Linked DNA regions of uncultured Dysgonomonas sp.. The protein of the gene in region 1 interacts with the protein of each later gene in a pairwise test. Links are inferred from orthologs where the notes say so. Each region holds a gene or a part of one and is shown in the gene's direction. Other genes may lie near its edges. The genes, in order: rplK and prmA.

Region 1 (4,644 bases):
GTTGCGAACAATAAAGAAGCATCAGTAAAATTAAATATAAAAAGCGGGGAGCTCTTTGCAAATAAGACTGCCGACTCATTCGAAGAGGCCGTTATGCAAAATATAGAAGCCCTCGAAAAACAGATACTCAAAGTAAAGGAGAAAACGCAAGCCAAATAATAACAAACATTTATCGATCCGCTTTCTATTCAACGGATAGACGAATATGTACCAAAAGAAAGAACTCGGGAAAAATAAATACATAAAGTATTGTTATTCTAAAAAATAATTTCTAATTTTGTCGCCGTTTCGCTATTAAAAGTCGTAATGGCGGCAAAATTTGTTGTTATGCCTCTTTAGCTCAGTTGGCCAGAGCACGTGATTTGTAATCTCGGGGTCGTTGGTTCGAATCCGACAAGAGGCTCAAGGTATAGAAAAAGAAGTTCTTGTAAACTTGAAATAACTTAAGAGTTTATTGATAAAGCTTCCCGGTTCTCTTCAATAAAAAGGTCAACTCCTTATAATGATATAAGGTAAATTGAAGAGAAAGTTCTTTACTGTTTATGCCAATGTAGCTCAGTGGTAGAGCACTTCCTTGGTAAGGAAGAGGTCACGGGTTCAAGTCCCGTCATGGGCTCTGGTTTATTTTAGTGAATTTATTCAATAGAATTAAATATATACATTTAACTAAATAATAGAAGATTAATTATGGCAAAAGAACATTTTAACCGGGCGAAACCGCACGTAAATATCGGTACAATCGGTCACGTTGACCACGGTAAAACTACTTTGACTGCTGCTATCACTAAAGTATTGGCTGACAAAGGTCTTTCTCAAGCTCGTTCGTTCGATTCAATCGACAACGCTCCTGAAGAAAAAGAACGTGGTATTACTATCAACACTTCTCACGTTGAATATGAAACAGCTAACCGTCACTACGCTCACGTTGACTGTCCCGGACACGCCGACTACGTAAAGAACATGGTTACTGGTGCTGCTCAGATGGACGGTGCTATCATCGTAGTTGCTGCTACTGATGGTCCGATGCCTCAAACTCGCGAACACATCCTACTTGCACGTCAGGTAAACGTGCCTAAGTTGGTTGTTTTCATGAACAAATGCGATATCGTTGAAGACGAAGAAATGCTAGAACTAGTTGAACTTGAAATGAGAGAACTTCTTTCATTCTATGAGTTCGACGGCGACAATACTCCAGTTATCCGCGGATCTGCTCTAGGTGCACTTAACGGTGTTGAGCCTTGGGTTAGCCAGGTGATGGAACTAATGAATGCTGTGGATACTTGGATTCCACTTCCTCCACGCGATGTAGACAAACCATTCTTGATGCCGGTTGAAGACGTGTTCTCTATCACAGGTCGTGGTACAGTAGCAACAGGTCGTATCGAAACTGGTAAAATCAAAACTGGTGAAGAAATTCAAATCATCGGTCTTGGAGCAGAAGCTAAAAAATCAGTTGTTACAGGAGTAGAAATGTTCCGTAAGATCCTTGACGACGGACAAGCTGGTGACAACGTAGGTCTATTGCTTCGTGGTATCGACAAAGAAGAAATCAAACGTGGTATGGTAATTTGTCACCCAGGTAAGATTACTCCTCACACTAACTTCAAAGCTGAGGTTTATATCCTTAAGAAAGAAGAAGGTGGACGTCACACTCCATTCCACAACAAATATCGTCCTCAGTTCTACCTGCGTACTCTTGACGTTACTGGCGAAATCACTCTTCCTGAAGGAACAGACATGGTTATGCCTGGTGACAACGTGACTATCAACGTAGAACTTATCTACCCAGTTGCTTGTAACGTAGGTCTACGTTTCGCTATCCGCGAAGGTGGTCGTACAGTAGGTGCTGGTCAGATTACAGAAATTATTGCATAAGCAATTCCAATCTATATACTAAAGTCGGTTTGCGATATAACCGACTTTAATTTACGGGCGTAGTTCAGTGGTAGAGCGTTGGTCTCCAAAACCAAATGTCGGGAGTTCGAATCTCTCCGCCCGTGCTAAAAAACTCAAGAAGAGTGATGAAAAAAATAATTAATTACATTAAAGATTCTTATAACGAGCTTGTATACAAGGTTTCTTGGCCTACTCGTGCAGAACTGACCAACAGTGCGGTAATTGTCATGATTGCTTCCATAATAATGGCACTAATCGTTTGGGGTATCGATTCTGCATTCGAGTCTATTGTCAAGTTTTTCTATAGTCTTTAATCCTTATCAAAAGCTATGACTGAAATCGAAAAGAAATGGTATGTTTTGCGTGCCGTTAGTGGAAAAGAAAATAAAGTCAAAGAGTATCTTGAAGCTGAGATAAAGAAATCAGACTTAGGAAAGTATATCTCTCAAGTTCTTATCCCTACAGAGAAGACTTATATCATGCGTAACGGAAAGAAGGTTCTGAAAGAAAGAGCTTATCTTCCCGGCTACATTTTGATCGAAGCTGCCCTCATAGGGGAAGTTATCCATGAATTACGTAACATAAATTACGTAGCCGGTTTTTTACCGAATACAACCAACCCTCAGCCCTTGAGCCAGTCCGAAGTGAACAGGATACTGGGTACTATGGACGAACTGGATGAGCAGGAAGTAGGCATGGATGTTCAATACATTGTCGGAGAAAATGTAAAAGTGACCAATGGTCCTTTCTCAGGATTTTCGGGAATCATTGAAGAAGTGAACACTGAGAAAAAGAAACTGAAAGTAATGGTAAAGATATTCGGGCGGAAAACTCCACTCGAGTTGAATTACATGCAAGTCGAAAAAGAGCAGTAAGATTGGTTACGCAACTCTGAATGCTTTAATCTTAAGTTTTAACAAAACTAAAAATTAGAAACAAAAATGGCTAAAGAAATTGCTGGACAATTAAAATTACAAATTAAAGGCGGTGCAGCAAATCCATCTCCTCCTGTAGGACCTGCTCTAGGTTCTAAAGGTATCAACATCATGGATTTCTGTAAGCAATTTAATGCCAGAACTCAAGACAAGGCAGGTAAAATATTACCAGTGGTAATTACTTACTATGTTGACAAGTCTTTCGATTTTGTTGTAAAACAACCACCTGTAGCAATCCAGCTATTGGAAGCTTCTAAGGTGAAGAGCGGATCGGCAGAACCAAATCGTAAGAAAGTAGCTGAAATTACCTGGGATCAGGTAAAAGCTATTGCTGAAGATAAGATGGTCGACCTTAACTGTTTTACAATCGAATCAGCCATGAGAATGGTTGCTGGTACAGCAAGAAGTATGGGTATTACTGTAAAAGGGGCTTTCCCTGATGTTCAATAATTAAACTTCAATTGAGAAATGGGTAAACTTACTAAAAATCAAAAGTTAGCTTTCAGCAAGATTGAAGCAGGGAAACTATATACATTAACCGAAGCATCAGCTCTTGTAAAAGAGGTTACTACAACTAAATTCGACGCTTCTGTCGATTTGGATGTACGCCTAGGTGTAGACCCACGTAAAGCTAACCAGATGGTGAGAGGCGTTGTGTCTCTTCCTCATGGAACAGGAAAACAAGTTAGAGTTTTGGTATTATGTTCTCCGGACGCTGAGGCTGCTGCTAAAGAAGCAGGTGCCGACTATGTTGGATTGGACGAGTATATCGAAAAAATAAAAGGTGGTTGGACTGATATCGATGTTATCATCACTCAGCCTGCTATCATGGGTAAAGTTGGTGCTCTGGGACGTGTTTTAGGACCTCGTGGTCTGATGCCTAACCCTAAGAGCGGAACTGTAACTGTAGATGTTGCAAAAGCTGTGACAGAGGTTAAATCAGGTAAGATTGACTTTAAAGTAGACAAAGCTGGTATCATTCACGCTTCTATCGGTAAAGTATCTTTCACTCCTGAGCAAATCAAAGATAACGCGAAAGAATTTATTGCTACGCTTATCAAATTGAAACCAACTGCAGCAAAAGGAACTTATGTGAAGAGTGTTTGTCTTTCAAGTACTATGAGCCCGGGTGTAAAAATAGACCCTAAATCAGTAGAAAATTAATAAAAAATTGACTGAAAATTATGAGAAAGGAAGATAAAAGCACTATCATAGAAACTATAGCAGCAACAATCAAAGGATACGATCATTTCTATCTTACCGACATTGCTTCTCTAAATTCTGCTAAAACAAGCGAGTTGAGAAGAGAATGTGCTAAGCAGGAGATCAAACTGATGGTTGTAAAGAATACGCTGTTGCAAAAAGCTCTGGAAAGCCTTGAAGGTGATTACGCTGAGTTGGATGCTGCATTGAAAGGAAATACTGCTATCATGTTTTCTAATTCGGCTAATGCTCCGGCTAAGCTGATTGCTAAATATAAAAAAGAAGGAATACCTTCGCTTAAGGCAGCTTATGTTCAAGAAAGCTTCTATATCGGTTCAGAAAATCTGAGCGCACTGGAAAATATCAAGAGCAAAAACGAACTTATCGGCGATGTTATTGCAGCCCTTCAATCCCCTGCCAAGAATGTTATTTCGGCCCTTCAATCGGGTGGAAATACTATCCATGGCGTCTTAGAAACATTATCTAAGAGATAAATTTTAAACAAAAGAATAATAAACAATTTTAATTTATACAAAAATGGCAGATATCAAAGCTATTGCAGAACAACTAGTAAATTTGACAGTAAAAGAAGTAAGCGAATTAGCTGAAA
Region 2 (9,496 bases), 2.3 Mb from region 1 along the record:
TTCACCGAGAACTCATCAACACCCAATACTTGTGCTAGTTTGGAATCTTTTTCTATAGCTATCGTATGTGTTCCCTGTTCTCTCGGCTCTGTCTGCTTATGATTGATACTCTTGTCTTTTACCTGCATAGGAATATCCTGATAGAGTGTTCCTCCGAAAGCTACATTTATCAGTTGCATTCCCCGGCAAATTCCAAGTATAGGAACATTCCGGTCGGTAGCCAGCTTCAGTAACACCAAATCGTAGATATCACGGAGGGAATCTATATCGTTCATATCCGGGATTGCTGTTTCCTTGTAATATGGGGGATTAATATCTTCTCCTCCGGTCATCACCAGGCCATCGAGGTCTTTTACGATATCCCTCAAAATTATGCCATCTGTTATTACAGGAATAATTACAGGCTTACCTCCCGCCTTTAGTATGGCGTTGATATATGTCGATTGCACTACGGAGCTGCCTTTATCTGTCCGGCCTGCTGATAAACCGATAAGCGGAGCCGGCTTAGAACGTAAATCAACAAACTCCGAATCTATGGTTTTATATAATTCCGGCAGGCTTGGAGTAACTGTTTTCTGGCTGTATATACTTCCGCTTACTGACAAGCAGATAGAAAATATGATCGATGCAAGTTTTCTCATTGTTATATATATTTAGCTGATCCTTATGTCAGCAAATTTAATATTATTCTTTGTTTACAACTAATTGCTTCTTCACCCAGTCTTTACCATCTGTCAGCCGGGTAACCAATACCGCACAGACGACATTCCCTGTAGAATTGAGTAGTGTAGCCGGAATATCCACAATTGTACTTATTATCATCAGTGTTCCCGCAAGTTGAGGAGAGAATCCAAAAACTGAACAGATAAGCAACTCTCCCGTCATACCTCCGCTCGGTATCGCTCCCATTACCGCTCCCACCAGTAAGGCCACTCCGATAATCATAAACATATTGGAGGAGGATGTAAGTTCCTGCCCGAATATAGTGAACAGGAATATAACTTTAAGCACTCCGGCCATTACTGAACCGTCCTTATGTATATTTGTACCCAAAGGGATAACCGTTTCCGCAATATTCTCCGGAACTCCCATTTTTTTCGATGCCTCGATATTTACGGGAATACAAGCAGCACTCGACGAAGTGGCAATCGCCATCAGGGATGGAGTAGGCATATTGCGCCAGAAAGCGATAAAAGCCTTTTTCCCTCCGGCTATGAAAACATAAGCCGAATTCAGCACAAAAAAAGAGATAGCAGTAAGTATCAGATAAAGCAGAAATACGTGTAAATATCCATTCAGTATCTGCCCTCCTAGTTTCCCTACTGTATCCGCGAAATAACAGCCAAGTCCTAAAGGCGCGGCCATCATAATAATACTCATCATTTTCAAGATTATACCATTGGCGGCATTAAGCAGCTCTGCTACCACCTTCCCCTTACTCCTCGAAAGAGCGGTGGCAAGGCCAAAGAATGCGGAAAATATGATAAGGGGTAGTAAATTTGATTTAGTAAACAGCTGCTGAAAATCGGAGACCGTAAATGTATTTACAAATATTTCAGCTGATGTCAACTGTCTGATTGTTTGTTCAGGTAGCCCTATCAACACATCCGACTGGTTAATGCCACCTAGGGGGTTATAAAACAAAGTGAACAGATATGCTACAATTGCCGCAACCACAGACGTAAGCAGAAATACAAGGGCAATATTACCGACAACCTTCCCCACCATATTCGACTGCTTCATATTACAGATAGATGACGATACACTGAAAAACACCAATGGCACTATCAGTACAAACATCAGGTTTAGAAAAATATCCCCTACCGGCTTAACAACAGATGCACCTTCCCCAAAGATGATACCACATATACCTCCTATCAATATTCCACAAAGGAGAAGAATAGTATATACATAATTTCTTAAAATATTCATCGAAACAAACAAATTGTATAAGTCTGCAAAATTACACTTTCAATTGGAGAAATTACATTTGTTATCTATAAATATTTGCTGTTTTGAAAAAAATGATATTCTACAAAGAATAACTATTCTATTGATAGTCTTAATTTTCGCTGTATATCTACAAAATGCTTTATATTTTTTCTCACGGAAACCTTGTTATTATAATAAAAATACATATATTTGCACCGCGAATGCAAAAATGGTGATTGTAGCTCAGTTGGTTAGAGCGTCGGATTGTGGTTCCGAAGGTCGCGGGTTCGAGACCCGTCTTTCACCCTAAAAAGAAAAGAAACTGTTTATCAAGCAGTTTCTTTTTATTTTTATAGCCATGCTATAATCAAAAGAAGTATGATAATATCACCACAACGACCAAGGCCGGAAGCATATTCGTCACATTGATATCCTTTATCTTAAGGATACTAATCCCTAATCCGATCAACAGAATCCCTCCTACCCCGGTCATATTCGCCGTCATATCATCGCTCATATAACGCATAATAAAAGCTGCAAACAAAGTCAACCCTCCCTGATAAACCAAAACGGGAACGGATGAAAACAAAATACAGATACCAAATGTGGAGGCCAGAGCTATGGACGAAATTCCATCCATAATAGACTTAGTCAACAACAAATCCGGAGACTTTCCCATACCATCTTCAATTGCACCCAATATAGCCATAGAACCAACACAAAACAGCATAGAGGCAGTGATAAAACCTTCTGTAAACTGATTTGTTGCCGCATTGCCTTTTTTCGTTCCCGAACTTTTGGATTCCAGATAATTGGAAAGGCGCCGCAAATGTTTATCTATATCGATACCCTGTCCGGTTATGGAACCCAGTACAATACTCACCACTACAATAATCATACTTTCTATGCGTAGTGACATTGATATGCCGATTGCAAGAGTAACCAGCCCGATACCCTGAAATACAATACCTGTCATTTTGGGAGATAATCTGGAATGAACTATCAAGCCAATAAGACTTCCTCCTATAATTGCCCCAGTATTGACGAGTGTTCCTATCATAGATACAACAATTGTGTTTAAATAGATTTGATTATCTACAAAAATAGAAAATATATTGACATTTTATCACCCACAAATCTAATTCGTTTACAGAAATAAAAAGAGGCTGTCCCAAAAGTAAAATTACACTATTAAAGTGTTATCCTCTTTGTCATTCTGAGTGTAGCGAAGAATCTCGATCCTCGGTATACGAGATGTTTCACTCCGTTCAACATGACAAAATGATATGAAAAAATACTTTTGGAACAGCCTCTTTAAGATTATGTTATTCCAGATTAGAATATTTTGTATGACAACTGAAAATTGAGCATAGGCCACCATTTCAGCCATTTAGTATAATCATCTATATCTTCAAAGCTTTCAGATGCATTACTCACGACATCCACTTTTCTCCCATTTTGTTTAAGACTGTAATTCCCCTGATAGATCATACCAAGTTCAAATTTGAAAGCAACACGCTTGTTTGCGATAGCACGCCCAACTCCCAGTCCGAAATATGGCTTGATCGTTTTTCCCAGTTGAAGGGTTGCATCCAGATTTGCATCATCCAGAGTTAACCTGTGACCATCGAAGTCAAGATACGGCCATTCTGTTACTCCCTCTTTTAGTTTAGCCGGATTTCCGTCATAGTCTGCAAGAAAGCCTTTCGCTTTCAATTTATTTGCACCGATAAACACACCTGCTGTAAGATGGAATATGCCTTTTGTAGGATGAAAATCCACCAATACATTTCCATTGGTAAAGTTCAGTTCTCCTTTCATTTTATAATCAGGAGTATAGCCAAAAGCCGCATCAAAAACACCATCCGGGTCATCTAAACTAATATCGAATGTACTTGTCTTAAACCCGACAAAATCAATTCCTGCACGTAATTTGAAATAATCGTTTATTGGTGTTGCCGCCTGCAAACCGATTCCCATGGTTGAAGCCCTTAGGCCTACACTAAGGTGGGAGAGAAATGTATTCTCAGACTTTTTCTTTGGAACTTCAATAGTTTCCGTGACTGCTGCAATAGAATCGGTAAGTGAAGTAGTTGTAGTCTCTTGAGCGTGAAAAGGCAATACGCATAATGCGATGATAGTCAGTAATAATAGTCTCATGTTTTTTTAGTTGTTAGGTTTAGTTAATAAAGTGTTAGGTTATCTACTCTTCAAGCCGCAAAGATATAAAAAAAGTTAAGCTGCATAAATAGTTGAATGTTAAATTATTTATGACACAGATATACCATATCTTAAAAACGGGAAATAAGAATAAAAATGTACTTTTGCACAAAACTAATTATTATTATGAATTATATTGAAGTTAAATTTATATGTACACCCAATGATGAGATCGTCAATAGTGTACTGTCAGCCACAATCGCAGAAATAGGATTTGAAAGTTTCATTGAAGACGAACTCGGCACAACAGCATACATTCAAAGCAGCCTGTTTAATATCGAGGAGTTGGATAAGTCTCTGAACTCACTCCCTGTAGAAGCCGAAATCCTCTATACATACAAAAGCATAGAAGACCAAAACTGGAACGAAGAGTGGGAGAAGAACTATTTCCAGCCACTGATTATCGACGACAAATGTATCATTCAGAGTACATTCCACAATGTTCCTGCAACATATGACTACAATATATACATCGATCCTAAAATGGCCTTCGGAACCGGACATCACCAGACTACCGAACTGATGATACGGGAAATACTGAAAGACGATTTTCACGGCAAATCGGTTCTCGATATGGGCACGGGTACTGCTATCCTTGCTATACTAGCCTCTATGCGCGGCGCGAATCCTATAATTGCCATAGATATAGATCAGTGGGCGTATGATAACGCTATTGAGAATCTTAATTTGAATAACGTTAACAATGTGGATGTAAAGATAGGCGGAGCAGAACTATTAGGTGGTGAGAAATTCGATATCATCCTGGCCAATATCAACCGAAATATATTACTGAATGATATCCATTCTTATGCTTCAGTTCTAAATAATGGAGGAACACTATACATGAGTGGTTTTTATGTAGAAGATATTCCGGCCATAAAAGAAGAGAGTAGTAAAAATGAGTTAATATTTGAATACAACACCGAAAAAGACAACTGGGTGGCAGTAAAGTTTACTAAATTGTCTTAATAAAAGACATAAGAGGAGGCTTCTGATTCGAAACCTCCTCTTATGTGTGAGTTAAATTAGGTATTAGGCTTTAAGGTAAATAAAGATTGTTTGGTTATCGATACAAAGGAACGACATAAATCAAACCGTACCAAATAAAAAAACATATTATAAAACATATTTTTTATAAATAATGCTAACATATCGAAGCCGAAAACCAATCTTTTTTAAACCCTTTTAACATTGCCCCAATTTTAGTTAATTTTATTTATCAACACATAATTCGCCCCATACACTCTGCATAATAACAAAATACGTGCCAGTTTAATTCATATAATCCCACATTGGTAACTGTACAGGCTTCTGTTTAAGACAATCGACCGCTTTGGCATCCAGATATTTCTTATGTACGACCAGGCGAAACATATATTCACTAAACCATTTATCTGTAAAAGTCAGATAACCTTTATTGCCCGAAGCAGCTCCCCAGCTATTCTCAAATTCCCATTTTACAGGAGTATCACTCACATCCGTGTCGCAACCTATCAATGTCATGGCATGGCTCGACCCGCTTTGCCGTGTTAAGATGCGTGCTTTCTTGTCCATCGATAAATTTACACCCAATAAAGACTGGTAATCATACATACCGGGGTCAAGAATTCCCGATTCCCGGTTTATCTGCTTACCTACATCACAAGAGGCATACATGGCTTCATTATTCTTTATGGAGGCCAGAGCAGCTTTCTTTATATCTTCATTCGGCAGATTCAGATATATCCAGTTGATGCCCTCTATTGTATTCTTGTAATTCTGAATCTCATATAGTTGATAATACTCACGTGTAGGGTCGTTCATCACCATGATATAATTATCAGGAGAATAATCTTCCGGAGTAATTGCGTCATAAAACTGCTTTGGAGTATAATTACGCAACTCTTTTATAATACCGTTTTTATCCTTATATCTCCATGTAAATTCTGTGGGCGGTTCACCAAGACACAGAGCCAGAATGCGGTACACATCTTTTAGTATAACTGTTTTCTCCGACCTGAGATCTGGTATTTTTTTACCTGAAGCCACCTGTTCCCTCAGATTATATCCGCCGGAGCGTAGTCTCTCATTCAGCAAACCAAGCATTTGTCTTGTATTGTTCGAATGCGCCGTTTCGGGCATCACATCCTGAGGCACAACTCCATATTTCTTTCCGGCATTATAATACAGATTCCATACCCCACCGTCGCCTACAGGAGATTTGAACAAGTATTCCACTGCTCTGTCTCCGAACGGATCCTTACTTGTACCTATAATATTTTCGAGAAACAGGTTTGCTTTTTCAAAAATATCCCAGAAATACAGATAATTATGAGAGAAGTCAAATTCGCTGACATTGTATTTCTCCATAATAGACGGACGCAATACATTCATAGATGTAAACATCCAACAACGCCCCGAGCTTTTCTGATCCGTTATCCCTTTTACATTTACTCTGTACCGAAAATAATGATCTATCTTACCTTGTAGATCACGATTCAGGGCATTTGCCGTAATATTGGCATTCGTTGTCAGAATGTTCTGGATGGCTTTCGTAGGAGCATCTTTTATAAAACTCGATTGTATTTCCTGCAGTTCTTTTTCTGTAATGATTTGCGCTGACAGAATTACCGAAGAACATAATAAGGCTCCTGTTAACAGAATCTTTTTCATATATGAATAGTTTATATTTAATGATCATAAGGTAACAACATATACACCAAGTTCCAAGATTTATACTTCTATAAATGTACATTGGCTGTTATGGCCAGACAGATCGATTAATAGTTTTAATAATACAAAAATAAGAAATACGGCGGGATAAATAGTACCCTGGTGTTACATAAATGGATAAAGGTTGCAGTATTCGACCTCCTTTCAAATTAAAAATTAAAAATTAACAATACAATCCTCATCCGCTTTATTAATTTAACCTATATTCACATCGTATTGTTAAAAAGTAACAGAAGTAACAGTTTTTACAATGAATAGTTGCCAGTAACCAATGATAATAACTCGTACCTTATCTGGTCGCAATTCTTTCTCAAAAAAGTAACAAAGGTTACAGTCTTTTACGCTTTCTCAATTTTCAAATCTTTAAATCTTCATATCAATCTTTCAAAGAACTACAAGCTAACCCAAAGATTAGCAGCCATTATATAGATAAACCCGAAAAGAAATTATACCTCAAACTTCCGGTATAAGGATAAATAATTGCCATACATATGAAGATTCTTATCTAAAGAATTTATCTTTGCATCGTTTTAATCAAAAAATCATCAGGAAAATGACTGAAATACAGCCGGCCTCTTACTCCAAACAAAGAATACGTTATGCCGTAATGGCTCTTTTTATAGCCCAGGGATTATGCTTTGCCAGTTGGGCAAGCCGCTTACCGGACATAAAAAAAGATTTCAGTGTAGAAAGTTATCTGCACTATGGTTTGCTTATGTTCCTTATACCGATAGGTAAATTCGTAGCCATACCACTGGTCGGATTCTTTCTGCCTCGTATCGGTAGTAAGAAAACCGTTCTGATAAGTATTACAGGCTTTACACTCTCCCTCTTTTTGGTTAGCTTAATGCCTAATATTACCGGATTGGGAATAACCATGTTCCTGTTTGGTATTTTTTGGAATATGACCGACATATCGCTCAATACACAGGCTATCGAAGTAGAGCGCATCTACGGAAAACCCATCATTGCCACATTCCACGCAAGCTGGAGCCTTGCCGCCTGTATCGGCGCATTGATAGGTTATGGTATGATTAACCTGAAAGTAGGGACTTTCGTCCATTTTGCTATAATTACAATAACCGCACTTATCGCTATACTTATCAATTATAAATATCTGCAGGAAGCATCACCAAAAGCAGAAAAGAAGATAGAACCACAGGTAAAAGCCAAGGGTTTCCGTATGCCGGAAACATTGCTTATACAATTAGGCCTGGTGTGGTTGCTTGCTCTCATCGTAGAAAATACGATGTTCGAATGGAGCGATGTATATTTCCAATCGGTTATAAAAGCGCCTGAATCGCTACAGGTAGGTTTCCTTGTATTTATGATTATGATGTTTTCGGGGCGTATGCTTACCAATTTCGCATACCGTATCTGGCAAAAGAAAACAGTGCTACAGATTGCCGGTGCGCTTATACTGATAGGCTTCGTTACATCTTCCTTGTTTATTCATACTGCCGATACCCTTATTATAAAAGTCATAATCAATTCTATCGGCTTTATGCTTATCGGTCTGGGAATATCCTGCGTAGTACCTACATTATACAGTATTGTCGGGGATAAGGCTAAGACTCCGGTCGGAACTGCCCTTACCATTATGTCGAGTATCAGCTTTGTAGGGCCGTTGGTTGCCCCGCTATTAGTAGGAGCCATATCCGACAGTCATGGAATGGAATGGGCTTATCTTGCAGTGGGATTATTGGGCGGATGCATTGTTGTTATTGCTGCATTGAGCAAAACATTGAGAAAGTAGTTATGAGTTTTGCTAATCAGTGGTTGATTTTTAACGTTCAATTTTTATAGACTACACTTCGTTTCGTTTAAATGTTCATTTTGGCATTGCCCAAAACGAACCAAAAGGCTAGCGCTCCGTTTCTCGGCGACCCAAAACCGCAGCTTCGGTGGAGCAAAATAATACGAAATCATCTTTAGACGGATTATCAGCGGGGTATAGCAGCTACCGTATTTTGCTCTACACCTTCGCTATACGGATTGGGTGCCCGCCTGCGGAACTAATGCGCGGGAGCTGACGCCCCTGTAGGCGAAGCCCTATGATGAAATACGCGTCAGCCTTGTCATGCGTCAGCGGACGCCATTTGCTTTATGGACGGGGTACCCATAGGGTGAAAAAGGCTAAAAAACGAAAACGTGTTTGAGCTTGTCGATCGATTCATATTATGTTTTATTGAGAGCGAGTTTTTTCGTTTAGCCTTTAAGTCCGTTATGGGTCGGCCTATAAAGCGGGCGTCAAAGCATTTTTGGTTCCTTTTTTTGCTTAGGAAAAAAGGAACACAAGCAATCTTTGATTGCGCGTAGTAGAAAACAATTGAACGTTTTAAGTAGCGAGAGCAGAAATAAAATTCATTTTGATTATGCCGAGTCACGAAAAACGACTGATGTAATTGAACCTTAAAATTCAATCACAGATTCATATCAATTAATAAATTATGAGTGAATTCAAAATAATCAATTCATAACTTATAACTCAGTATTAAACAACAGGAATTATCTGTTCCGCTGTCCTTATCCTATTTTCCACATCTTCTTTTGTGCCGTTAAACGGACCTGAATTCTCTATTTTGATAGTTGCCATTGCGGCAGCAAATTTACCTGCCTCTTCTATACCAGC

Evidence for each region.
Region 2: the proteins of rplK (region 1) and prmA interact in binary tests that used the Escherichia coli proteins (3 or more experiments, as listed by UniProt). The link is inferred for uncultured Dysgonomonas sp. from one-to-one orthologs.

The regions. Positions count from the first base shown.
Region 1 is NZ_LT599032.1:3,115,302-3,119,945, forward strand. Bases 1,764-4,559 are described here. They hold rplK (50S ribosomal protein L11), read left to right. Parts: upstream 1,764-2,837; coding sequence 2,838-3,281; downstream 3,282-4,559. Other genes in these bases: tuf (elongation factor Tu), read left to right, coding at 1,764-1,875; secE (preprotein translocase subunit SecE), read left to right, coding at 2,022-2,210; nusG (transcription termination/antitermination protein NusG), read left to right, coding at 2,226-2,771; rplA (50S ribosomal protein L1), read left to right, coding at 3,300-3,995; rplJ (50S ribosomal protein L10), read left to right, coding at 4,016-4,528. Outside these bases: ribosome-associated translation inhibitor RaiA, read left to right, coding at 1-159; more of tuf, read left to right, coding at 688-1,763; rplL (50S ribosomal protein L7/L12), read left to right, coding at 4,572-4,644. UniProt on the Escherichia coli protein: Forms part of the ribosomal stalk which helps the ribosome interact with GTP-bound translation factors.
Region 2 is NZ_LT599032.1:822,612-832,107, forward strand. Bases 3,269-6,199 are described here. They hold prmA (50S ribosomal protein L11 methyltransferase), read left to right. Parts: upstream 3,269-4,278; coding sequence 4,279-5,121; downstream 5,122-6,199. Other genes in these bases: QZL88_RS03595 (hypothetical protein), read right to left, coding at 3,269-4,092; QZL88_RS03605 (C1 family peptidase), read right to left, coding at 5,425-6,199. Outside these bases: QZL88_RS03575 (gamma-glutamyl-gamma-aminobutyrate hydrolase family protein), read right to left, coding at 1-641; QZL88_RS03580 (dicarboxylate/amino acid:cation symporter), read right to left, coding at 685-1,932; QZL88_RS03590 (DUF554 domain-containing protein), read right to left, coding at 2,300-2,992; more of QZL88_RS03595, read right to left, coding at 3,268-3,268; more of QZL88_RS03605, read right to left, coding at 6,200-6,804; QZL88_RS03610 (MFS transporter), read left to right, coding at 7,418-8,620; QZL88_RS03615 (PfkB family carbohydrate kinase), read right to left, coding at 9,359-9,496. UniProt on the Escherichia coli protein: Methylates ribosomal protein L11.